DNA from 2 places in the Caballeronia sp. LP006 genome. Region 1 is predicted to be linked to the other one. Evidence: riboswitches for the same ligand, from Rfam matches in the RefSeq annotation. Region 1 holds a riboswitch; the other holds the start of a gene.
The links. Region 1 has a riboswitch for glycine ahead of P9250_RS32500 (D-amino acid dehydrogenase). Riboswitches for the same ligand answer to the same signal wherever they lie in the genome.

Region 1 (12,238 bases):
GCAGCCAGTCCGCGTAAGTCGCGTACTGCGAGGACGTGCGCGGCGGCTGGCCCTTGAGCGGCGTAGTCGCGAGCAACTGGTCGATGGTGTTGTAGTCGAACAGCGCGCGTGTCTTGGCATCGAGCAGCGGAATAGCCTTGCGATTCACGCAGCCGCCGACCGTCGATGCGCACGCATCCGCCTGCACCTGCGGCGACAGCGCCTGATTGATGAAGGCGTGAGCCGTGTCGATGTTCTGCGAGGTCATCGGCACGAACCAGGCATCGGCCCACAGGGCGCCCGCGCCCTTGAAAGTTGCGCCCACGGTCGTCACGTTCTGCTTGGCGGTCTCCAACGGCACCGCCGACCACACCACGAAGCACGCGGCGATCTCACCGGACGCGAACAGCGAAATCACGTCGCCGTTCGATCCAGCGAACACGCGGCATTGCTTGCGGTACGGCTCCATCCGCCTGAAGCAGTCCTTGAGTTCTTCCTTGGTCAAGTTCGGAAATTTGTCGCCGTAACCTGCCACCAGTGCGATCTGCGGCCACGTGGTGAGCGGATTGTCGACGAAGGTCAGCTTGCCCTTGAACTCAGGCTTGAGCAGGTCTTTATGGCTTTCGACCTTGCCGTATTTCGGGTTGTAGACGAGTGTATCGAGGCCCCAGATCCACGGAATCGCGAAGTGCTGGCCGTCCCAGTACCACATGTCGGCGTCGTAGAAGCGGGCAAGGATATCGCTCTTGTTGTAGTTCGGAATCTTGCCAATATCGATTGGCTTGAGAACCTTCAGGTCCTTGTAGATTGCGTTATAGCCATTCGAGTATTCGGCGACGTCGAGCCGCACCGGCGAGCCGACCAGCTTAGCGGTCACGTCGTCCTGATTACTCATCACCGCGGCGTTCACGCTCACACCGTTCTGGCCGCGCCAGCGCGCGGTCTCGTTCTGCAGCGAATAGCCTTCCCAGGACATCAGGTCCAGCCGTCCGCCGACATTGGCCCGCGCGCCGGGAGACCAGGCTCCGAGTGTCGCGCCTGCGGCGGCTGCCGCACTTGCCAGCATGAAATGACGACGGCTCACTTCGCGACCGCTTGTGCGTCCGGATGTCGGCTCGCCGGTCGTCGATGCGAGCTTTTCGTTTGGGGCAGATTTCATGGATGTCCTGTGTTTCAGGTTGGGAGGGAAGACCGAACTCCACTCTGCACAAGGCATGCCACTTTATTTTGGCGCGCTAAGCGATTGATTCTTGTGAGAAAAAAATTGGCCTATAAAACAAGCGCCTAAGGCGGTGAGTCTCACTGGCGAGACGTCAAAATCGCGGGTGAGACGTGCAACCTGACGTTGCAAGGACAATGAAAAAGCCGTCGTTTCCAATTGGAAGACGACGGCTGTTCAGAACGGGCAAAAACCTCAGGGACGAATTTCGTAGCGCTTGAGTTTGCGATATATCGTCGCGCGGCTCATCGACAGCGCCTGCGCGGCAGCATCGATATTGTTGCCGTGCTTTTCCAGCGCCCGGACAATGGCGGTGCGCTCAGCGTTGGCGAGGGCATCGCGCACGGAATCGTCGAAGTCGCGTGGCGGGGCTTCGTAGCCTGCGCGCGCGGGCTGCATCGGCGGTGCAAGGGGAGCGGGCGCCGATGCCGTGCGGCGCGGCGCAAGCGGCAGATTCGTCAGCAACAAGTCGCCTTCGCGAATGATGCCGCCTTCGCACAGCTTGACCGCGCGTTGGATCACATGCCGCAGCTCGCGCACATTGCCCGGCCAGCGATGCGAGCGAATGGCCAACAGCGCGCCTTCATCGAAGGAGAGCGGCCTGCCTTCCGTGCAACGTGCGAGGATGGCACGTGCGATGCGTTCGATATCGTCGCGTTCGCGCAGCGGCGGTATGTCGATAACCACACCCGCCAGCCTATAGAACAAGTCTTCGCGGAACAGGCCGTCCATGACCTTCGCGCGCAGATTGTGATTGGTCGCCGCGATCACCTGAAGATCGACAATGCGGCTGCGGCCTGAACCGAGCGGCGTCACTTCGCCGGATTCGAGTACGCGCAGCAAGCGCGTTTGCAGCGCGAGCGGCATATCGCCGATTTCATCGAGAAAAATCGTGCCGCCATGCGCTTCCACCAGCCGTCCGACATTGCCTTCGCGATTCGCGCCGGTGAATGCGCCACGGCTGTAGCCGAACAGTTCGCTGTCAATCAATGACTCTGGCACGGCCGCGCAATTGAACGCCACGAAAGGCTGCGACGCACGTGCGCTTTCCGCATGAATGGCCTTTGCGAGCGTGTCCTTGCCGGTGCCCGTTTCGCCCAGCAACAGCACGGGAATACCGCTGTTCTGGAGTTTGCGCAACACCTTTACGTTGCCCTGCATCTGCCGGTCTTCACCGGCCCACTCCGCGATCGACACGCTGTAGTTGCGTTCGGCGCGCGTGTTGCGTTCGCTCTTTTGGCCTTCGACCGTCGACGAAAAACCACGCGGATCCAGCCGCCGGCCATGCCATACCGCGACTCGGTGTCGTCTTCCAGTGGAGAGCAGACGCAGCGCCGTCGCGTGCAATTCATTCGAGGATCGCAGTTCGGCTTCGCCTGCGCGATCGAATACGTCCCAGAGATTGGTGAGGTTATCGCCGCAATCGTTTAGGCCGAACAAGGTGCGGGCGGACTTGGTCGCGCTGAGCACCTGACCGTCTTCGCCCATCGCCACCATGACGGCGGGCGCGGAGCGGCGTTCAAATTGCAGCACGCAATCGTTCGGAAAACGCGCGCGAAATAGCTTCGATTCGAGGCGGCAAGCGCTGTCTTGCGCAAGCTGATAGATAACGCGATGCGCGGATTCGGTGATATCCGAATTACGCGTGGCGAGATTGATGACGCCGCGAATACGCCCGTCGAAATCGCGCACGGGCGCGGCTACGCAGGACTGGCTAATAAGGTCCACACAGAAGTGATCGGACTTGTACACCGAGGTCGCGCGCTGTTCGATGATTGTCGAGCCGATGCCGTTGGTGCCCCCGTTCTCCTCCGTCCAGAGCATCCCTTCCTTGTCGCTGATGCACGCATGTGCTGGATCGTCCGGTGACATCTCAACGAGGATCAGGCCTTTGGCATCCGCCAGGGTCGCGTTATAGCCGACGGGTCCGACGATGGAGAGTACGCGTTCAAGCTCGGGCAGGATCAGCGAAAGATTCTCGTCGCCGAAGGCACCGCGCGCGTCGTTAATCTCGCGTTGGGTAAGCGTGGGAATCTCGGGCGCATACGACGGTTCGAGCCGGTAACTCTCAACGCAGCGCTTCCAGGATGCGAGGGGGTTCCAATCCGGCACGGCATTAGATCCGGCTCCTTGCGGCGTCTCACCATTGGACGCGGCCAGTACCGACATGATTCTCGTCAAATGATCGTCGCTTCTCATCGTTAAGTTCCATACCGCGAAAGCAGTTTTCAAAGACGGCTTACCTATGGTCGCTGCAATTTTCGCGCCGGGTTTTGCTTTGTAACGCTAACTACCAGTTTTTATTAGGGATTCTGCTTAGGCGTAGACGCCTTTCCAAAGCTATAGATGCACCTTTCTAGTGCGATTCGCCCCATCGAACGATTGTCTGCACTCTGCTTTTGTGCGCCAAGCAGGGGAAATCCCTTATCAGATGTCGGCGGTCATGAGTAGGTCTCATACACACCGGTTAGGCGATCTCACGCTTGCGACGTTACCGCGTCGCAAGCGTGAGATGCGGTATCGCCGAAATAATATAAGCCATTGAATTTACGAATGAAAACCGATTGGCATAACGTTTGCAGATTAGCTCCACATTGCGGTGAACCTTGCGTGACCCATCGCAGAAACCAACAAACCTTTTGCTGAGACTTCCATGGCTTATCCGAATGTCTTTCTATTGATCAACGGCGAATGGCGCGCTGCCGCGCATGGCGAGACGCTCGATGTTATCAATCCCGCGAACGGCAAAATCATCGGCAACGTCGCGAAGGCGGCGCGCGACGACATCGAGCGGTCGCTTAAAGCCGCGCAAGCCGGCTTCAAGTCTTGGAGCGCGACATCAGCTTACGACCGCGCCAAAAAGATGCGCCGCGCGGCCGATCTCGTGCGCGCTCGCGCCGACGACATCGCGCGCCTACTCACGCTGGAAGAAGGCAAGCCCTATGCGGAAGCGCGCAACGAAGTCGTCAATTGTGCAGAACTGATCGATTGGTTCGCCGATGAAGCACGCCGTACCTACGGACGCCTGATCCCCGCGCGTCAGGCAGGCGTGATGTCGGCGACGGTCAAGGAACCGGTCGGCCCCGCAATCGGCTTCACCCCATGGAATTTCCCGGTCGCGCAGGTTACGCGCAAACTGGCGCCGGCGCTGGCGGCGGGCTGCTCTATTGTCATCAAGGCGCCGGAAGAGACGCCTGCATCGCCGGCGGCGCTGATCCAGTGTTTCGTCGATGCTGATATCGCGCCGGGCGTCATCGGCCTGCTGTACGGCGAGCCGTCCGAAATCTCGTCTTACGCGATCCCGCACCCAACGATCCGCAAGGTCTCGTTCACCGGCTCGGTTCCCGTTGGCAAGCATTTGGCGGCGTTGGCAAGTGCGCATATGAAGCGCATCACGATGGAACTTGGCGGCCACGGTCCGGTGATCGTGTGCGAAGACGCGGATCTCGAATCGGCCGCATCAGCGCTCGCGATGGCGAAATTCCGCAACGCGGGACAAGTGTGCGTGGCACCGACGCGTTTCATCGTCCACGAAGCCGTGTACGCGGAATTTACCGATCTGTTCACGAAGAAGGCGCAGGCGCTGAAGATCGGCGACGGTCTCGACGCGGGCACGACCATGGGCCCGCTCATCAACGAACGTCGCCGCGCGAGCGTCGAGCGGCTGATTGCTGATGCGGTGGAAAAGGGTGCATCGCTCAAATGCGGCGGCGAGCGGATCGCAGGCGATGGCTTCTTCTTCCAGCCGACCGTGCTCGCCGATGTCACCACGGAGATGGTCGCGATGAACGAAGAGCCGTTCGGCCCCATCGCGCTGTTCATGTCGTATTCGAAGCTCGACGATGCCATCGCCGAAGCAAATCGTCTGCCCTTCGGACTCGCGGCCTACGTCTGGACGCGCGATGCAAAGAAAGCATCGGCGCTGGGACGCGGCATCGAGTCGGGCATGGTCACGATCAACCATTTGGGCATCGCTCTGCCGGAAACGCCGTATGGCGGGATCCGTGAATCCGGCTATGGATCGGAAGGCGGTCCCGAGGCGGTGGAAGCGTATCTCAACACCAAGTTCGTATCTCATCTGAGCGAGTAATGCCATGAACAACGATCAAGCGTTTCGTGAGGCAATGGCGCGCTTTCCCGGTGCCGTCACGGCAATCACGACGGCCGAGGCGGGCGAGCCGCTTGGCTTTATTGCCACCGCCGTATGCAGCCTGTCGATGGACCCGCCTTCGGTCGTCGTATGCGTCAACAAGTCCGTATCAGCGCACGACGTGATCCTGCATCAGGGCTTTTTCGCGGTGAACGTGCTGACCGCCAATCACGCCGATATCGTCAAGCGCTTCGGCGAACGCAAGGGCTCGGCGCGCTTCGCAGGCACCGAGTGGGTCGCGGGCGACACGGGCGCGCCGCTGATCGTGGGCGCGCGCGTGAGTTTGGACTGCACCCTGGCCAAGGCGCACGACGGTTTCTCGCACACGATTCTCGTGGGCGTGGTCGAGCGTGTCGTGCTGCCTGACGTGCGCGAGGGGCATTGCCTGCTGTGGCAGGGGCGCAGTTTCCACAAGGCGATCGAACTGGTCTGATGCATGTCGGAACGGGAGGCGAAGGTGAAAGCGCAGGTGAAGGTGTATGTCGAGAACTACAACCGCGATCGGCAGTATTCGATCTCGCACGAACAGGTCGAACGGTGTCTGGCTGCCGTCGGAGTGACAGGTGAAATCACACCCGCGTGGCATGAGGAGCCGGATCTGAAGGCGCTCGCCGATGCACAGTTTCTTGTCGCGCCGCGCTTCAACCCGTCGCTGATCGCTCAGCACGGAAAGGCGCTTAAGCTGGCGCACTGTATCAACGCGGGCGTAGAGCGTTGTATGCCGCTCGACTGGCTGCCGCACGACGCGGTGCTCACCAACAGCAGCGGCATCCATGCAGCCAAGGCGGCGGAATACGGGTTGATGGCGCTTTTGATGCTCAACACGCGCATGCCGCGCTTCGCGACGGATCAGGGAGGCCAGCGCTGGCAGCCGGTTTACTCCACGCCAATGGCGGGCAAACGCGTAGTCATTGTCGGCACCGGCGGCGTGGGCAGTGCGGTTGCAAAAGCGGCGCGCGGCGCGGCGTTGCATGTGACGGGTGTGAGTCGCTCGGGCGTACCGGTCGATGGTTTCCACGCGGTCGCGACTTCTCACGAACTGGACAACGTACTCGCACAAGCCGATTTCGTTGTGCTTGCGTGTCCGCTGACCAACCAGACGCATGGACTGATGTCGCGGGCGCGGCTCAAATCGCTGAAGCCGGGCTGCGGCATCGTGAACCTAGCTCGGGGCGGTGTCATCGATTACGTAGCGACGGCCGATCTGCTCGCGAGCGGCCATCTGAGCGGCTGCATCGCCGATGTGTTCGACCCCGAGCCCCTCCCGTGGAACTCGTTTCTATGGACGACGCCGGGCTTCTGCGTCACGCCGCATATCTCATGCGATTCGCCTGCCGGTTATGTAGAAGCCGGTCTGGCGATCTTCGCCAATAACGTTCAGCGGTTCCTGCAAGGACGGGAGTTGCTCAACGTAGTGGATGCGCGCCATCAGTACTAGCAGAAAGGGTGCGCTCGATGTGGCCGGCGTCATGCCGGCTTTTTTGTGTCTTTTCCTTTACCGCAACGAGACGACAAGATGAAAAAAAGCAGCATCGCAGGGACGATTGCATTGGCATTGAGCGCGCCCGCGGCTTACGCGCAGAGTTCGGTCACCTTGTACGGCATCATCGATACGGGCATCGACTACATCCACAACAGCGGCGGTCAGGCATCGCAATGGCGCATGCAGACCAGCAACCTGAACGGCGCGCAGTGGGGCCTGAAAGGCACAGAAGATCTCGGCGGCGGACTGAGCGCGATCTTCCAGATCGAGAACGGCTTCGACAGCAGCAACGGACAACTCGGCTTCGGCGGCCGCGAGTTTGGTCGGCAGGCGTTCGTCGGCGTCGCGAGCACGACGCTCGGCACGCTCTCGCTTGGACGCCAGTACGATCCGGTGACCGATCTGGTTCAGCCGCTCACGGCGGACTCGTTCAGCGGCTGGTTTGCGACACCCGGCGATATCGACAATTACGACGACAGCGCGCGCTTCTCCAATGCGGTGAAGTGGGTCAGCCCGACGTGGGGCGGCGTGACGGTTGAGGGCCTTTATGCGCTCGGCGGCGTGGCCGGCTCGACCGGATCGGGTCAGAGCTGGAGTGCGGCCGCGACGTATGCCGCATCCAGCTTCAACGTGGCGGGCGGTTATCTGCATATCGACAACGGCAACGCGGCGGTCGTCGCGCGCGGCACATCGACGGCCGATACCTTGTTCAACTCGCCGGTGAACGCGGCTTATGCATCGGCGCGCAGCATCAATATCGCGCGCGTGGGCGGCAATGCGCTTTTCGGTGCACTGACGGTCGGCGCGGCGTATAGCTATTCGCGCTACGAAGCGGACGCACAATCGAGCTTCGGCGATGCCGAGAAGTATCACAATGTCTCGGTGTACGGGAGCTATATGTTCGCGCCGGATTTTCAGGTGATCGGCGCGTACAACTACACGCGCGCCCTCGGCGATTCGTCGGCGAAATATCACCAGTTCAATGTCGGCGTGGACTATCTTCTGAGCAAGCGCACGGACCTGTATGCACTGGCGGGCTATCAGCACGCGCTGGGGCAGAACGGACAGGGCTCAGCGGAAGCGTCGATCGGCTCGTTCGGTTTTGCGGCCGGCAAGAGCACGCAGGAAATGGCGGCGGTCGGCATTCGCCACAAATTTTGAACGCGGACGGTCGCGTCTCATCGGCGGGCGCGATCGTCGCATAGCTGAGACAAACCGAGAATGTCGTCGCTGCGCTCGTAAAAAGACGATACGAAACAAAGGCTTGGCGAGGCCGCTGAGATTGGCCCGCACATTGCTTTATCTACGCAGAACGTTGATGCAGCACCCGACAGTGCAGAATTCAGGAGGAAGTGACGTGGTTGACTACATTGTTGTCGGCGGTGGTCCCGCCGGATGCGCGACGGCCGGCCGGCTGAGCGAAGACGCTTCGACATCCGTACTGCTGTTCGAACAGGGGCCGCGTGATACCAATCCGTACATCCATATGCCGGCCACGTACTTCAAGACGGCAAAGGGCAATCTGCTCACGCGCTATCGCCTGCAGCCGCAGCGTCATCAGAACATGGTCACGCCGGAGATCGTGCAGGGCCGCGTGCTCGGCGGCGGCAGTTCAGTGAACGCGATGGTCTACATGCGCGGCTGTCCCGAAGACTACGACGGCTGGGCCGCCATGGGTTGCGATGGCTGGTCGTATCGCGACGTGCTACCGTGGTTCAAGAAGGCCGAGGACAACGAGCGCTTCGCGGGCGAGGCGCACGGCGTGGGCGGGCCGCTGGGCGTCTCCGATCAACGCTATACGCATTATCTGACCAAGGCGTGGCTGCGCGCGTGTCAGGAAATGGGCATCAACTACAACCCGGATTTCAACTCGGGCAAGCAGGCCGGCTGCGGTCTCTATCAGACGACCACGCGCGACGGTAAGCGATGCAGCGCCGCCACCGCTTATCTTAAGCCCGCGCGCGATCGCAAGAATCTGACTGTTAAAACGGATTCGCGCGTGCTGCGCGTGGTAGTCGAGAAGGGCCGGGCGATCGGCGTCGAATATCTTGAAGGCACGGAGCGCAAATTCGTGCGTGCCGAACGCGAAGTGATCGTGTCGGCGGGCGCCATCGGGTCGCCGCATTTGCTGATGCTCTCTGGCATTGGGCCGGCGGAGCATCTGCGCAGCGTGGGCGTGCCTGTCGTACACGATCTGCCGGGTGTTGGCGAGAACCTTCAGGATCATATGGACATGTTCCTGATTTACGATCTGACCGGGCCGCATAGCTACGACAAGTACAAGAAGCTGCACAATCAGGCGCTCGCCGGACTGGAATACGCGCTGTTCAAGACTGGGCCGGTGGCATCGAACATTTGCGAAGGCGCGCTGCTCTGGTACGGCGACCAGAACGATCCGCTGCCCAATCTTCAGTATCACTTCCTGCCGGGTGCGGGTGTCGAGGAGGGCGCGGATCAGTCGCCGAGCGGCAACGGTCTCACGCTCAACGTGTATCAGACGCGGCCGCGTTCGCGCGGCACGGTGCGCTTAAAGAGCGGTGATCCTTCCGTGCCGCCGCTGGTCGACCCGAACTACCTGTCCGATCCCTACGATGCCGAAGTGCTCGCGGAAGGCGTGCGGATCGGTCAGGAAACGCTCGCACAAAGCGCGCTGAGCAAGTTTGTGCGCGCGCCGTACCGGCCGGGACGCATTCTGACGAGCAAGGAAGAGCGCATTCGCTTCGTGAGGGAAACGGGGCAGGGCGCGCTGCATCCGTCGGGCGCATGCCGCATGGGCGTGGACGAACTGGCCGTGGTCGATCCGACCTTCCGCCTGCACGGCATCGAGGGCCTGCGCGTTGCCGATACGTCGATCATGCCGAAGCTGGTGTCGGGCAATACGAACGCTCCTTCGATGATGCTCGGCGAGCGGCTCGCGCACTTCATCAAGACGAATGCGCGTTCGGCTGCGACCCCTTCTGTGGAAGTGGATCTGAGCGTGTATCGCAGTGAAAAGGTCGTGTCGTGAATATTGACTGCGTAGAATAAATACCTCATCGCGCAGCATGGGAGAGACCATCGTCGGGCATTTGGCCCAGATGGCGCCGACGGAGCAACCGCCCCGGAAACTCTCAGGCAAAAGGACCGTGCAGCGCGGATATCACATCTGGAGAGCGGCGCAGCAGTGCGCCCGCCGAAGGAGATTTGCGGCATTGCCCGCAATTTAAACTCTCAGGCAAATGGGACAGATGGGGCTTCCTCGCCGCCGTTTTGGCGCGTGGCAAGGAATCTCACATTGGACCTTTACAAATGGAACGAATCGCCATCATCGGCGCCGGCATCACGGGCGTCTCGACTGCCTACGCCCTCGCACAACGCGGCCACGACGTGACCGTGTTCGAGCGCCATCGCTATGCGGCAATGGAAACATCGTTTGCCAACGGTGGACAGCTTTCAGCCAGCAACGCGGAAGTGTGGAACAGCACGGCCACCGTGCTCAAGGGCATCAAATGGATGCTGCGCTCGGATGCACCGCTGCTGCTCAATCCCAGGCCTTCCTGGCACAAGTACTCGTGGATCGGCGAGTTTCTCGGCCAGATTTCGAACTATCGCCACAACACCATTGAAACCGTGCGGCTCGCCATCGAAGCGCGCGAGCATCTGTTCTCGGTGGCGCAGCGCGAGGGCATCGAGTTCGATTTGGAGCGGCGCGGCATCCTGCACGTGTACGAGGATCGTAAGGGCTTCGAGGCGGCATCGAAGGTCAATCTCTTGTATCGCGAAGGCGGGCTGGACCGACGCGCGGTGACGGCGGGCGAGATCGAGTCGATCGAACCGGCGATTCGCGGCAGCTTCTACGGCGGCTTCTTCACGCCGTCGGATTCCACCGGTGATATCCACAAATTCACGCGCGGTCTGGCGCAGGCGTGCGTGCGCAAGGGCGTGGAATTCCGCTTCGATTCGGAAATTACGCAGATCACGCAATCCGTTGACGGCATCCGCCTCGACGTAAGCCGCGCCGTGGCATCCGAAGAACACCGCTTCGACAAGCTCGTTATTTGCGCGGGCGTGGGCAGCCGCCAGTTCGCGTCGATGCTGGGCGATCACGTTAACGTGTATCCGGTGAAAGGCTATTCGATCACCGTCTTTCTCGACGATTCGGACAGCCAGAACGGCGCGCCTTGGGTCAGTCTGCTCGATGATGCGGCGAAAATCGTCACCAGCCGTCTGGGAAGCGACCGCTTCCGCGTAGCTGGCACGGCGGAAATTAACGGCGTCAACCGCGATATCCGCGCGGACCGCATCGTGCCGCTGGTCGATTGGGTGCGCCGCTATTTCCCCGAAATCTCGACATCGCGCGTGATTCCGTGGACCGGCTTGCGTCCGATGCTGCCTAGCATGTTGCCGCGCGTGGGCGCGGGCAAGCGGCCGGGCGTGTTCTACAACACCGGACACGGCCATCTGGGCTGGACGCTTTCCATGGCGACCGCAGAGATCCTGGCGTCCGTGCTCGAAGCATCGCAGGACCAGCGCAGCGCCGTCGCGACCATTTAGTCGTTCTTTCATCATACGACCGGGAGCCGGAAACGGTTTCGGGTCGGGTCGGGTCGGGCGCAGCGAATGATACTTTGGGTAACGAAATAAATAGCCAATGTCGCACCGATGCGATTCGGGCATCGCACTCATGAGACAACACCCAGAATGCATCGAACGATTTAATCAAAAAAGCACCTCTCCAACAAAGACATAAATCGAAAAAAAACCATTGGCGCGGGTTTTGCAGCAAGGGACGTACGGGGTTAGCAAGGTTTTAGCGTCCGGTTTCAAAGGAGGCGCCGACGTTGAATATGACGGCGGCGATAAGAGAAATATCGGCACGTTCGTCCGGCAACATTATTTCCGGACGGACTCGGGAGCGTTTGGAGGAGCACTGTGGCAAATCATCATCACCGCTCGGATTCCGAGCATCTTGCATCATTAGGATACGAGCAGAAGTTCGAGCGGAGCATGTCGCTCTGGTCGAATCTCGCGCTGGGATTTCTTTATCTGTCGCCGTTGGTCAGTGTCGTTTCGATGTTCGCGCAAGGCCTGTCCACGGCAGGCCCGCCGTCCATGTTCTGGATCATCATCGTCGGATGCGGGCAATTGCTGGTGGCGCTGGTGTTCAGTGAAGTGGTCGCACAGTATCCGATTGCGGGTGGCCTCTATCAGTGGGCCAGACGGCTGTGGAACGGGCAGTATGCGTGGCTGCTGTCGTGGATCTATCTGTCCTGCGTGATTGTGGCGATTGCGACTACGGCAATCTTTGGTTCGGGCTTTGTCGCGAATCTGTTCGTGGGGACGAAAGAGCATCCGGTTGTCGCCATCACGCCGGGCATGACCGCGTGTGTGGCGGCCGGCATGTTGCTACTCGGGATGATCCTTAATT
Region 2 (12,238 bases), on a different contig from region 1:
CAATGTTCTCCTTCAGCGTGAACGGAATCTTGTGCGTGCCGAGCAGCGCGAGCGTCCTGGACGTGCGTACGGTTTCAAGGCGCGGCGCGATGGTGCCCGCATCGACCGTGTCGGGGGCATCGCCCATCAAGCCGAGCATGACGCCGCGGTCCGTGCCGTGGCCTTTACCCGTCGCACCGAGCGATCCGTACAGCTCGCATTTCACCGATGCCACCGCGTCCAGCAGCCCATCGCGTTCGAGCCCTTGCGCGAACATCAGCGCGGCGCGCATCGGGCCCACGGTATGTGAGCTCGAAGGTCCGATGCCGATCTTGAAGAGGTCGAATACGCTGACTGCCATGAATGCTCCTTGCTTGAGCTGCTTGAGACGGGATCATCGCGCCGGCAACGGCAGACACACCGCGAGCCACGCAGGCGGCGTCGGCGCGAGCCGCAACGCCACCGGCGCATAACGGCCGTCGAGACGCGCCGCGAGATGAAAGAGTTCCGCCGAGTTTTTCGGGTCCCACTGACCCGAGAATCCCGGCAATCCGGCCTCGCGACGCTTGGCATCGAAAGGCACGGTCGAATGCACGAATTCGTCATGCGTGCGGGTGCCGAGCGCATACGGGGTAAGCCAGTTGAGCGCTTGCGCGAGCGTTGCGCCCGACTGCGCGCGCTCCGGCAGCCAGTTGCGGTTATGCCGTCGCGCGGCCAGCGCCGCCGTCACGAGCGGCTGAAGATCGTAGGTGACGTAGCGCAAGGCATCGCGTTCGGCGAAATCGACGGTCGACCCATCCGGCGCGATGTTGTCGCCGATATGCTCGACGAACAGCCGCTGCGCCGCGTTGATGAGCTTGCGGTCGTCGATGGTGAATGCGCCCATCGCCACCAGCTTCACGCGATGACTCTGCCAGTTGTTCCGATACGTGCCCGTGAGCGGGCGCTTCTGCTTGTCCATGTCGGCGACGTAGCCCGTCACCATCTTCGTGATGAACGCGTTCGCCGTGTTGCGCGTCTTCACCGGCAACGCGCTCGCGGTCAGATCGTAGGCGAGGATCAGCGACTCGAAGTTGGTCTCGTCGATCGGATTGAAACTCGGCTGATACGTTGTCGTCCACGCGAACAGAAAGCGGTCGACGAGACGCAGATAACGCTCGTCGCCGGTCGCGCGCCAGGCGAGCGCGGCATCGCGCATCAAGCCGAGATCCTTTTCGGCTTCGATGCTCTCGTCGCGTATGCCTTCGTGCGGCAGCGTGCCTTCGGTATGCAGTTTCGCGAGCGGCTTCGGCTGGTCGTTGACGTGCGATTGCACCATCTGCACGAGCGCCTTCACGCCGGGATCGGCATTGGTGCGCTCGCTCGTCTGCATGGCGGGCGCGGCGCAGAAATTCATCGCCGCATGCGCGGACGGCGCGGCGCAAGCCAACGCCCACAGCATGAATCGCGCGGCATGGAAGCGCTTCGTCTCGTTCACCTCTCGCACCCTTGTCGCCATATGAACTCCCTGTTTTGGCTTTTGGTCCGGGGTGAGATGTTAGCCCTTCTGACTCGCGCTGCAAAACCGCCCGACAATGCTTGACGTTTCCGGGCGGTTCCGCGGTTTTGATCGATTACTCGTCCGTGTACTCCGAGATCGGCACGCACGAGCACATCAGATTGCGGTCGCCATACGCGTTATCCGCGCGGCCAACCGGCGACCAATACTTGCGCGTCACGAGCGACTTCAGCGGATACGCCGCCGCTTCACGCGTGTACTTGTGGTCCCACGCATCCGACGTAACGACCGCCGCCGTGTGCGGCGCGTTCTTCAGCACGTTGTCTTCGCGATCCGCGCTGCCTTCTTCCACCGCGCGAATCTCGTTGCGAATGGCGATCATCGCGTCGATGAAGCGATCCAGCTCTTCCTTCGACTCCGATTCGGTCGGTTCCACCATCAGCGTGCCGGGCACCGGAAAGCTCATCGTCGGCGCGTGGAAGCCGTAGTCGATCAGACGCTTGGCCACGTCTTCCACCGAGATGCCGCTCGATTCCTTGATCGGCCGGACATCGAGAATGCATTCGTGCGCGACGAGCCCGCCCGGCCCGCTATACAGCACCGGATAATGCGGCGCGAGGCGCTTCGCGACGTAGTTAGCCGCGAGAATCGCGCTTGCCGTCGCGGCGGTGAGACCTTCCGCGCCCATCATCGCGATATACATCCACGAGATCGGCAAGATCGCGGCCGAGCCGTAAGGCGCCGACGATACCGCGCCGATGCCCGCGTCATCGCGCTTGTAACCGGTCGAAGCCTGATTCGGCAGAAACTTGGCCAGATGCGCGCCAACCGCTACCGGACCCACGCCCGGTCCGCCGCCGCCGTGCGGAATGCAGAACGTCTTGTGCAAGTTCAGATGCGAGACATCGCCGCCGAACTGGCCGGGCGCGGTGAGGCCGACCATCGCATTCATGTTCGCGCCATCGACATACACCTGGCCGCCGTGCGCGTGCACGATCTCGCAGATTTCGCGGACGTTGCGCTCGAACACGCCATGCGTCGACGGATACGTGATCATGATCGCCGCGAGATTCGCCGAATGCTTTTCGGCCTTCGCCTTCAGGTCTTCGATATCGACGTTGCCGTTCGTATCGCATGCAACGACGACGACCTGCATGCCCGCCATCTGCGCCGAAGCCGGATTCGTGCCGTGCGCGGACGCCGGAATCAGACACACGTTGCGATGCCCTTCGCCGCGCGACTCGTGATACGCGTGAATGATGAGCAAGCCGGCGTATTCGCCCTGCGAACCGGCGTTCGGCTGCAACGACACCGCCGCATAGCCGGTGCACGCGACGAGCATCTGTTCGAGCTGATCGATCATCGTGCGATAGCCGACCGTCTGTTCCGCCGGCGCGAATGGATGAATCTGCGCGAACTCGGGCCACGTCACCGGCAGCATTTCGGAGGTCGCGTTGAGCTTCATCGTGCAGGAGCCGAGCGGGATCATCGTGCGGTCGAGCGCGAGGTCCTTGTCCGCGAGACTGCGCAGATAGCGCAGCATTTCGTGCTCGGAATGATGGCGATTGAAAACCGGATGCGTGAGGTATTCGCTCGTGCGCTTGAGATCTGCGGGCAATGAATCGGCAAGCGATGCATCGAGCGCGTCGATATCGAACGTTTCGTTCTTGCCCGCGACTTCGGCGAACAGCGCGAAGAGCTTCGTGAGATCGTCGCGCGTCGTGGTTTCATCGAGCGACACACCGACGCGATTCGCGCTCACATGACGCAGATTCACATGCGCGGCGTAAGCGGCCTGATGCAGCGCGTTGGTGCTCGCGCCGCTTTCGATGGTCACGGTATCGAAGAACGTGTCGTTGGTCAGCGCGTAGCCGAGCTTTCGCACGCCCGCCGCGAACACCGACGCGACGCGATTCACGCGCAGCGCAATGGTCTTGAGACCCTGCGGGCCGTGATAGACCGCGTACATGCTCGCCATGATCGCGAGCAGCGCCTGCGCCGTGCAGACATTCGACGTCGCCTTTTCGCGGCGGATATGCTGTTCGCGCGTTTGCAGCGCGAGACGCAGCGCGGAATTGCCTTGCGCGTCGATAGTCACGCCGACGAGACGGCCCGGCATCTGACGCTTGAATTCGTCGCGCACGGCCATGTACGCCGCGTGCGGACCGCCGAAGCCGACCGGCACGCCGAAACGCTGCGTATTGCCGATAGCCACGTCCGCGCCCCATTCGCCCGGCGGCGTGATGAGCGTGAGCGCCAGCAAGTCGGCTGCGGCGATCACGTAACCGCCCGCCGCATGCACCGCTTCGGCGAGCGCGCGGTAGTCGCGAACGTCGCCATACGCGCCGGGATATTGCAGCAGCACGCCGAATGCGTTCGCGCTCGCGGCATCCGCGGCCGGTCCCACGTGCACGTCGATGCCCGCCGGCTTAGCGCGTGTCTTCACCACTTCGATGGTCTGCGGCAGCACGTCGTCGGCCACATAGAACAGGTTCGATTTCGGCTTGCCGACGCGTTGCAGAAGCGTCATGGCTTCGGCGGCGGCGGTGGCTTCGTCGAGCAGCGACGCGTTCGAGATGGCAAGGCCCGTGAGATCCATCACCATCTGCTGAAAGTTCAGAAGCGCTTCCAGACGCCCTTGCGAAATCTCGGGCTGATACGGCGTATAAGCCGTGTACCACGCCGGATTTTCCAGCACGTTGCGCAGGATCACGCCCGGCGTGTGCGTGCCGTAATAACCCTGGCCGATATACGTGCGAAACACGAGATTCTCGTTCGCCAGCTTGCGCAGCGACGCGAGCGCTTCCGCTTCGCTTTTCGGCTGCGTGAACGCGCCGAGCGGCAGCGTTTCCTGACGGCGGATCGATTCCGGAATCACCGCGTCGATGAACGCCGCGCGCGATGCGAACCCGAGCGCGTCGAGCATGGCGCGCTGGTCGGCATCGTCGGGACCGATGTGCCGTGCCGCGAATGCGTCATGGCATTCGAGCGCGGCGAGGGACAGGGAGGTGCGGTTCATCAGGTGATCCGGATGTTCGAGCTTCATGTGAATTCCTGCAAAGCGGCCGGTTGGAAACGCAACCGCTTTCGTCATTGAGATGAGTTATTCGCCGATCGACTTGCCGTAGCCTTCGGCGTCGAGCAGCTTGTCGAGACTGGCGTCGGCGGCCGGCTTGATCTTGAAGAGCCAGCTTTCGTACGGTGCGCCATTCACCGAATCCGGCGACGAAGTCAACGCGTCGTTCGCCGCGACGACTTCGCCCGACACCGGCGCGTAAATATCGGATGCCGCTTTCACGGATTCGATCACCGCGATGGCGTCGCCCGCCGCGACTGCCTTGCCCGCCGCGGGCAGTTCGACGAACACGATGTCGCCCAGCGCTTCCTGCGCGTGATCGGTAATGCCGATGGTCAGTGTGCCGTCGGATTCGGCGCGGACCCATTCATGCGATTCGGTATATTTCAGATCGGCCGGGATGCTCATTGGATGCTCCTTGCGTAATTCGTTCGTGGGGTTCGTGATCGGATGGCGCGCGCCACGTTCGTCCGCTGTCGGGCCTCAAAGGCTCACGAGCGTCTTGCCGTTGCGCACGAACGGAAGTTTTACCACGCGCGCGGCAACTTGCTTGTCGCGGATGAGCACTTGCACCGTATCGCCGATCGCCACTTGCGTCGGGACGCGAGCGAACGCAATCGACTCCTGCATCGACGGCGAAAACGTGCCGCTCGTGATCTCGCCTTCGCCGTGCGCCGTGACGACCTTCTGATGCGCGCGCAGCACGCCAGCCGCACGCCCGTTCTCCTTGATGAGCACGAGCCCGACGAAGTTCGACTGCGAGCCGTTCGCTTCGAGCGCGGCGCGGCCGACGAAATCGCGCGGGGTTTTCAGGTCGACAGTCCAGGCGAGGCCGGCATCGAGCGGCGACACGGTTTCATCCATGTCCTGGCCGTAGAGATTCATGCCGGCTTCGAGACGCAAGGTGTCGCGTGCGCCGAGGCCTGCGGGCTTCACGCCGGCTTCACGGAGCGCGTTCCACAGCGCTTCCACGTGTGTGGCGGAAACCACGATCTCGAAGCCGTCCTCGCCCGTGTAGCCAGTGCGCGCAAGCATCAGTTCGCCGAAGGGCGTGGTTGCGAACTTCGCCGCATTGAAGGGTTTGAGCGATTCGGTTTCGGCGCGCGTCTGCGGCAGCACTTGCCAGACCTTTTCGCGTGCATTCGGACCTTGCACCGCGATGATGCCGAAATCGCCGCGCGGGCGGATCGACAGATCGAAACCACCTTCCGCGTTCAGTTGCTGGAACCACGCGATGTCTTTATCCGCCGTGCTCGCGTTCACGACCACGCGGAAACTCGTTTCGGAGAAGTAGTAGACGATCAGATCGTCGATGACGCCGCCGTCGGTCTTGAGCAGGCACGAATACAGTGCGCGACCGGGCGTCGTCAGCTTGTCGACGTTATTGGCGATGGCGTGCAGAAAGAAGGGCCGAACGGCGTCGCCTTCGAAATCGACGACGCGCATGTGCGATACGTCGAACATGCCCGCGTCGGTTCGGACGGCGTGATGTTCGTCGATTTGCGAACCGTAGTTGACGGGCATGTCCCAGCCGCCGAAATCGACCATGCGCGCGTTGAGCGCGAGGTGGGCGGCATGCAAGGGCGTGTGTTGAAGAGCGGTCATCGGGGCCTCGGTTCGCGAAACAAAAAAGGCCACGCAGCGCGCAGATATCTGCCTTCGCCGCGGACTATGCCTTTGCTCGCTGACTTTCAGCAGCGCAAAGCGCATACCGGCTGGCGGTTGCGATGCGTGACCCCTCTGTCCTCGGTACCTGAGAGATTGCGCGGATCAAAAAAATCCGTCGCGCGCCCCTTCGGTGGGCTGCTGACATCGTTCGATGCCGCTGCCGCTCTCCAGAGTGCGAAAAAATTGCCCGAAAGGGCGATTTCTTCGACGCGGCCGGTCCTTTTGCCTGAGAGTTTGTGGGTGTGCCCCTTCGGCGGCGCGGCTCGCTTGTCGATTTTGGAATCGACAGAAGCCACGCGCTCTCCCGACGCGTGCGGCCGAATTTACGCGACCGAATTAGGCTTGTCAAACGGATTCGGACGGGGCTGAGTGTGCGGTGGAGCGGGTTGTGGCTGGCGACGATGCCTCGCCATGCGTCGGCCTCAGAACGTCGTTGACAGGGTCGAGTTGATTTGCCCCTGAAATGTATCGGTTTTCGGCAAGAACGCCAGACAGTTCGCGACGAGGTCGGTGGCGTCGTGCTGACTAAACGGCTTCGTGAGATGGTAATCCGCGTGCGTACGCACTTTTTTTAGGTCGATGAGCACGTAGGCCAGCGCGCGGCCTTTGTTCCCTACGGTCATGAGCCGATTTGTCAGCCGTTCATGTTGACCGGCAACCTCGCGCGTTGACGGCAAGCAGGCGTCCGCCACGGCAAGCGTTTTGTGATAAGCGGCGTAATAAGCTCGCGACGCGCCGGATCGCCATTCGCATTCGCTATTGCCTGCCGACAACTGCTGCGCCAGATGCAGAAGATCGGAAACCTCGATGCTCATTGCACCACCTCCATTAGCGCACTGCGGGAGGCAAGCGCACTAAGCGAACCAACAGGGCGACAGACGAAGGTAATCACCTCTGGGTACGCGTTATCGAAGGTCGTGGTCAATGCCCCGGCAATCGCAAAGTTGACGTTTCCACACTGGCTTGCAGTTTCGTCGACATAAAGCTCGTATCTCGTTGTGTCGTCGTAAATCATCAACCTGCTGCCGCGAATCATGCAGCCTTGCGAGCGGATTGCTTCGACCGCCGTTTCCAACAAAGCAAGCCGTTGCTCGGCATCGACGCCGCAACGAAGAAAGATCTGTGCCGTCGCTTCGATGTCGCGCGGTAGCTCCGCATCGCCTTCGGCAACGGTTGCATTGAGATCATGAGCAAGCATGATTGCCGCCGCCTCTTCGGCATGCAGCGCCGTGACGAATACACGAGCTGCCTTGATCCGGCTTGTCGGGTCGCTACGCTGCGTATCGGCGAGCAAGCGCGCGTAGTTCACCGCCATGCGCGGCTCTCCGAGACGCACATTAGCGACGCCACATTGGTCAGAATGGTGACGTCATGCCTCGCCAATGCCTGCGCGGCTTCGGAGCAACGAACGCATTCGTCGCGATCACCACGGAGGAACGCGGTGAATGCGAGTACGAGCCAACATATCTCAGGACGTTCGCGGCCCTTGCTCAAGAACGCAAGCGCTTCTCGCTCGATGCGCCTTACCTGGAATTCGTTGCTCTGCGCCGTGATCACCATATCGATCAGATCGCATAGCCACTCTGTTGCAACAGCTTTCGGGACATTCAAGGGAACGCACTCCGGATATTCGTTTGCGGTCGATTCGAAATACTACCGCCTCGATCGCGCCAGGCGTTTGTCTCTTTAATGTGAATTAAATGCCCCTGCTGGAAGGCACGGAATTATTGCCGCAATCGTTCGAGTGAGCGCAAAGGCCGCTTCGTCAATGTCGAACAAACTCCACCCGCCGCCCTTCCTTTTCACTCTGAATGGCCAGCTCGATGATCGCCATCACATCCACCGCATCCTGCGGCTTAACGGGGAACGGTTTGCCGTCCAACACGGCCCCCGCCAACGCCCGATAAAGCTCCACATACGCTCCGTCGCGGGTGGCGAAAGCCTGACGCAGATCGTGATCGCCATCGACTTCGCGCAGCAAGCCCGGCGGGTTCTTGCCGAATTCCGAATGCCCCGGCCGCATGCCGGAGCGCAGTTGATCTTCCTGCACATCGAGCCCGCTCTTCACATAGCTGCCGCGCGTGCCGTGAATCGTGAAACGCGGCGGATCGAGCGCCGCGAGCGCGCTTGCATGCAGAACGACTTCCTTATCCGCATAGCCGAGCACGAGATGCACGTAATCCGGCGCATGCGCGTGGTCGCGATGCGCCTTCACGAACGCCGTCACCGTCGCGGGCGCGCCGAACAACGTGAGCGCCTGATCGATCAGATGCGGCCCGAGATCGAACAGCAAGCCGCCGCCGCGCGATGCTTCCTCACGCCAGCGCTGCGGCACTTTCGGACGAAAGCGGTCGAAATGCGATTCGTAATGCGTGATGCGTCCAAGCCGCCCGCTTTCGATCAACGCGCGCACGGTCATGAAATCGCCATCCCAACGGCGATTGTGGAACGGCGCGAACAGAAGCCCGCGCGATGCGGCGAGATCGGCGAGCGTGCGGGCATCGCGCGAGGAAAGCGTCACGGGTTTGTCGACGACCACATGCTTGCCCGCCGACAACGCGCGATGCGCGAGGTCGAAGTGCGTGTCGTTGGGTGTGGCGATGACGATGCAATCGAGCGCGTCGATGGCGAGGAGCGCATCGAAATCGGCGACGATCCGTGCATCGGGATAATCGGCCTCGGCGCGCTCGGCCTGGCTCGTCGCGATGGCCGTCACCTCCGCGCGGCCGCAGTGTTCGATGACCGGCGCGTGAAACGTCGCGCCCGCCAGACCATAGCCCATCACGCCGACTTTCAGTTTTGAACTCATGCTTGGCGTCCTTTGAATCGGTAATCCGGCTGGATATTGTGGCATGTCAGTCGGACGCGGCGCGCTCGGTGCGTCGTTCACGGCGGCGTCACGATCATCCGCCAATTGACGGACTATGGTCCCGTTTAGCGACAAGACGCAATCGCGAGCGCCACCCATCGTCCGAACGAACGAGGGCCAAAACCCGTCGCGTTCTATCGTGTTAACATCGCGCTCTCGCGGATTTTTTGCGGTCGCACGCGCGTCGCTGCGATGCGCGCAGTCCATCAGGCACCGGCGCCGCCGCGAGCCTCAACTCAAAGTCCAAAACGATGTCCGCAGGTCTGAACGCCGCGCAAAGCGAAGCCGTGCGCTATCTCGACGGTCCCTGTCTCGTGCTCGCCGGTGCGGGCAGCGGCAAGACGCGCGTGATCACGCAGAAGATCGCGCATCTGATCGAAGGACGCGGCTTCGAGCCTAGGCACATTGCCGCCCTCACCTTCACCAACAAGGCCGCGCTCGAAATGCGCGAGCGCACCGCGAAGCTGCTCGAAGGCAAAACGCTCACGACGCCCGGCAAGGAAGGCCGCAAGGTGCCCGTGAATCAGTTGACCATCTGCACGTTTCACTCGCTCGGCGTGCAGATCATGCGTCAGGAAGCGGAACATGTCGGCCTTAAACCGCAGTTCTCCATCATGGATTCGGACGATTGCTTCGGCATGGTTCAGGAGCAGCTCGGCACGACCGACAAGGGCTTGATCCGCAAGGTGCAGTCGATCATCTCGCTGTGGAAGAACGCGATGGTCTCGCCCGATCAGGCGTCCGTGCTCGCGAATAACGAAGACGAGCATCAGGCGGCGATTGTTTATCGGAGCTACGCGGCGACCTTGCATGCGTATCAGGCGCTGGATTTCGACGATCTCATCCTGCGTCCCGCGCAACTGTTCGCCGAAAACGAGCAGGTTCGCGACAAGTGGCAGAACCGTCTGCGATATCTCTTGATCGACGAGTATCAGGACACCAACGCCTGTCAGTACGAGTTGTTGAAGCTGCTGGCTGGTCCGCGCGCCGCCTTCACCGCCGTGGGCGACGACGATCAGGCCATTTACGGCTGGCGTGGCGCCACGCTGGAAAACCTCGGACAGTTGAGCAAGGACTTCCCGAAACTGCATGTGGTGAAGCTGGAGCAGAACTATCGCTCGACGGTGCGGATTCTGACAGCGGCGAACAATGTGATCGCCAACAATCCCAAACTGTTCGAGAAGAAGCTCTGGTCCGAGCACGGCATGGGCGACAGCATCACCGTGACCGGTTGCAATGACGAAGAGCACGAAGCGGAGTCCGTCGTGTTCCGGCTGTCGGCGCACAAGTTCGAACGGCGCGCGGCGTTTCGCGACTACGCCATTCTGTATCGCGGCAACTTTCAGGCGCGCATCTTCGAACAGGTTTTGCGGCGTGAGCGCATTCCGTATGTGCTGTCGGGCGGGCAGTCGTTTTTCGACCGCGCCGAGATCAAGGACATCATCGCGTATTTGCGGCTGATCGCGAATCCCGACGACGATCCCGCGTTCATCCGCGCGATCACGACGCCGCGTCGCGGTGTCGGCAACACGACGCTCGAAGCGCTCGGCGCGTTCGCCGGCGCGGCGAAGGTGTCGCTCTTCGAGGCGGTATTCATGGGCGGGATCGAAGCGCGCTTGTCGGCGCGGCAAGTGGAACCGCTGCGCACGTTTTGCGAGTGGATTCGCAGGCTGTCGGACCGCGCCGCGCGCGATCCGGCGAGCACCGTGCTCGACGACATGATGGAAGCGATCCACTACGAAGCGTATCTCTACGATGCCTACGACGAACGGCAGGCGCAATCGAAGTGGCAGAACGTGCTCGAATTCTGCGAGTGGCTCAAGCGCAAGGGCACGAAGCCGGAGCCATCGGCCGAAGCGGAACAGACCGGGTTCGATACGGCCGACGGTCTTTCGGATGACGGCAAGAATCTGCTCGGCCTGATTCAAACCGTCGCGCTGATGTCCATGCTCGAAGGCCGCGATGAAGATCCGGACGCGGTGCGGCTATCGACGGTGCATGCTTCGAAGGGGCTCGAATATCCGCACGTGTTTCTGGTGGGCGTGGAGGAAGGCATCATGCCGCATCGCGGCAGTTCGGACGATGACGCGCCAGTGGATTCCGCGCGTATCGAGGAAGAACGGCGGCTCATGTATGTGGCGATCACGCGGGCGCAGCGCAGCCTGCATCTGAACTGGTGCAAGAAGCGCAAGCGCGCGCGGGAAACGGTGGTGTGCGAGCCATCGCGCTTCATCCCCGAGATGCTGCTCGACGATGCACCGCCGCCGACGGCCGAAGAAGCGCCGTTGTCGCCGAAGGATCGGATGGCGATGCTGAAGGCGATGTTGCAGAAGGGGTGACGACCGCCGCGCGCTTGGCAGTCTTGAAGCGCGTCGAGCGTATGCACGAGATTTTTCTGCTCTATAAAGCTGCAGACGCGGTCCCGGTGGCTACGGTCGAACGACAAGCCGGCTAACTCCCCGCTCGGCGAATATCGCGTTATAAAAGCAAAGCCCCGCGACGCTCACACGCACGCAGGGCTTTTACCGCCGCCATTCACTTCGAAGCATTCACCATGTAATCGACGGCGGCTTTCACGTCCGCATCGGATGCATTCGATCCGCCTTTCGCCGGCATCGCGCCCTTGCCGTGCAGCGCGTAGTTGTAGACGGTGTCCATCGGATCTTTCAAGCGCGGCGCCCATGCTTCCTTGTCGCCGAACTTCGGTGCGTTGAGCACGCCGGCCGCGTGGCACGCCTGACAAACCTGCTCATAGAGCGCCTTGCCGGCTTGCGATGCATCGGCGCTTTGCGCGCCCGCTGCCGGAGCAGCCGCCTGCGGCACCGATGCCAGCGCGGCGACTGCCGCCGCAGCCTGAGCGTTCTCCGTCGAACTCGCGCCAGCCGCCGCGCCGGATGCTCCGGCTGCGGGAGCCGCGGCGCCCGCCGTTGCGCCAGAAGCGGGTTGAGCCGGTTCGGGGAACTTGGCGCCGCCGTCGTTGGCCATGTAGACGACTGCGCGAGCGATTTCGAAGTCGCTATAGTCGTCGGGGCTCGTGCCGCCGCGCGCGGGCATGGCGCCCTTGCCGTTGAGCGCGTTATGCAGAAGCGTGTCGTAGCCTTCGCTGATGCGCGGGGCCCAGGCGCTGGCATCGCCGAACTTGGGCGCG

Region 2: another riboswitch for glycine. It lies ahead of gcvT (glycine cleavage system aminomethyltransferase GcvT); the one in region 1 lies ahead of P9250_RS32500 (D-amino acid dehydrogenase).

The regions. Positions count from the first base shown of each region.
Region 1 is NZ_JARTVW010000006.1:423,445-435,682, reverse strand. Features, by position in the region: gene P9250_RS32535 (ABC transporter substrate-binding protein) at 1-1,138, opposite strand, end outside; gene P9250_RS32530 (sigma-54-dependent Fis family transcriptional regulator) at 1,394-3,397, opposite strand; gene P9250_RS32525 (NAD-dependent succinate-semialdehyde dehydrogenase) at 3,852-5,288, shown strand; gene P9250_RS32520 (flavin reductase family protein) at 5,293-5,781, shown strand; gene P9250_RS32515 (NAD(P)-dependent oxidoreductase) at 5,785-6,786, shown strand; gene P9250_RS32510 (porin) at 6,865-7,992, shown strand; gene P9250_RS32505 (GMC family oxidoreductase N-terminal domain-containing protein) at 8,189-9,838, shown strand; glycine riboswitch at 9,867-9,967, shown strand; glycine riboswitch at 9,968-10,068, shown strand; gene P9250_RS32500 (D-amino acid dehydrogenase) at 10,120-11,364, shown strand; gene P9250_RS32495 (APC family permease) at 11,818-12,238, shown strand, end outside.
Region 2 is NZ_JARTVW010000005.1:285,858-298,095, forward strand. Features, by position in the region: gene P9250_RS18025 (L-serine ammonia-lyase) at 1-340, opposite strand, end outside; gene P9250_RS18030 (alginate lyase family protein) at 374-1,420, opposite strand; gene gcvP (aminomethyl-transferring glycine dehydrogenase) at 1,593-4,523, opposite strand; gene gcvH (glycine cleavage system protein GcvH) at 4,581-4,961, opposite strand; gene gcvT (glycine cleavage system aminomethyltransferase GcvT) at 5,037-6,158, opposite strand; glycine riboswitch at 6,284-6,402, opposite strand; glycine riboswitch at 6,425-6,538, opposite strand; gene P9250_RS18050 (hypothetical protein) at 6,644-7,036, opposite strand; gene P9250_RS18055 (hypothetical protein) at 7,033-7,536, opposite strand; gene P9250_RS18060 (hypothetical protein) at 7,593-7,799, shown strand; gene P9250_RS18065 (oxidoreductase) at 7,987-9,030, opposite strand; gene P9250_RS18070 (UvrD-helicase domain-containing protein) at 9,342-11,429, shown strand; gene P9250_RS18075 (cytochrome c5 family protein) at 11,626-12,238, opposite strand, start outside.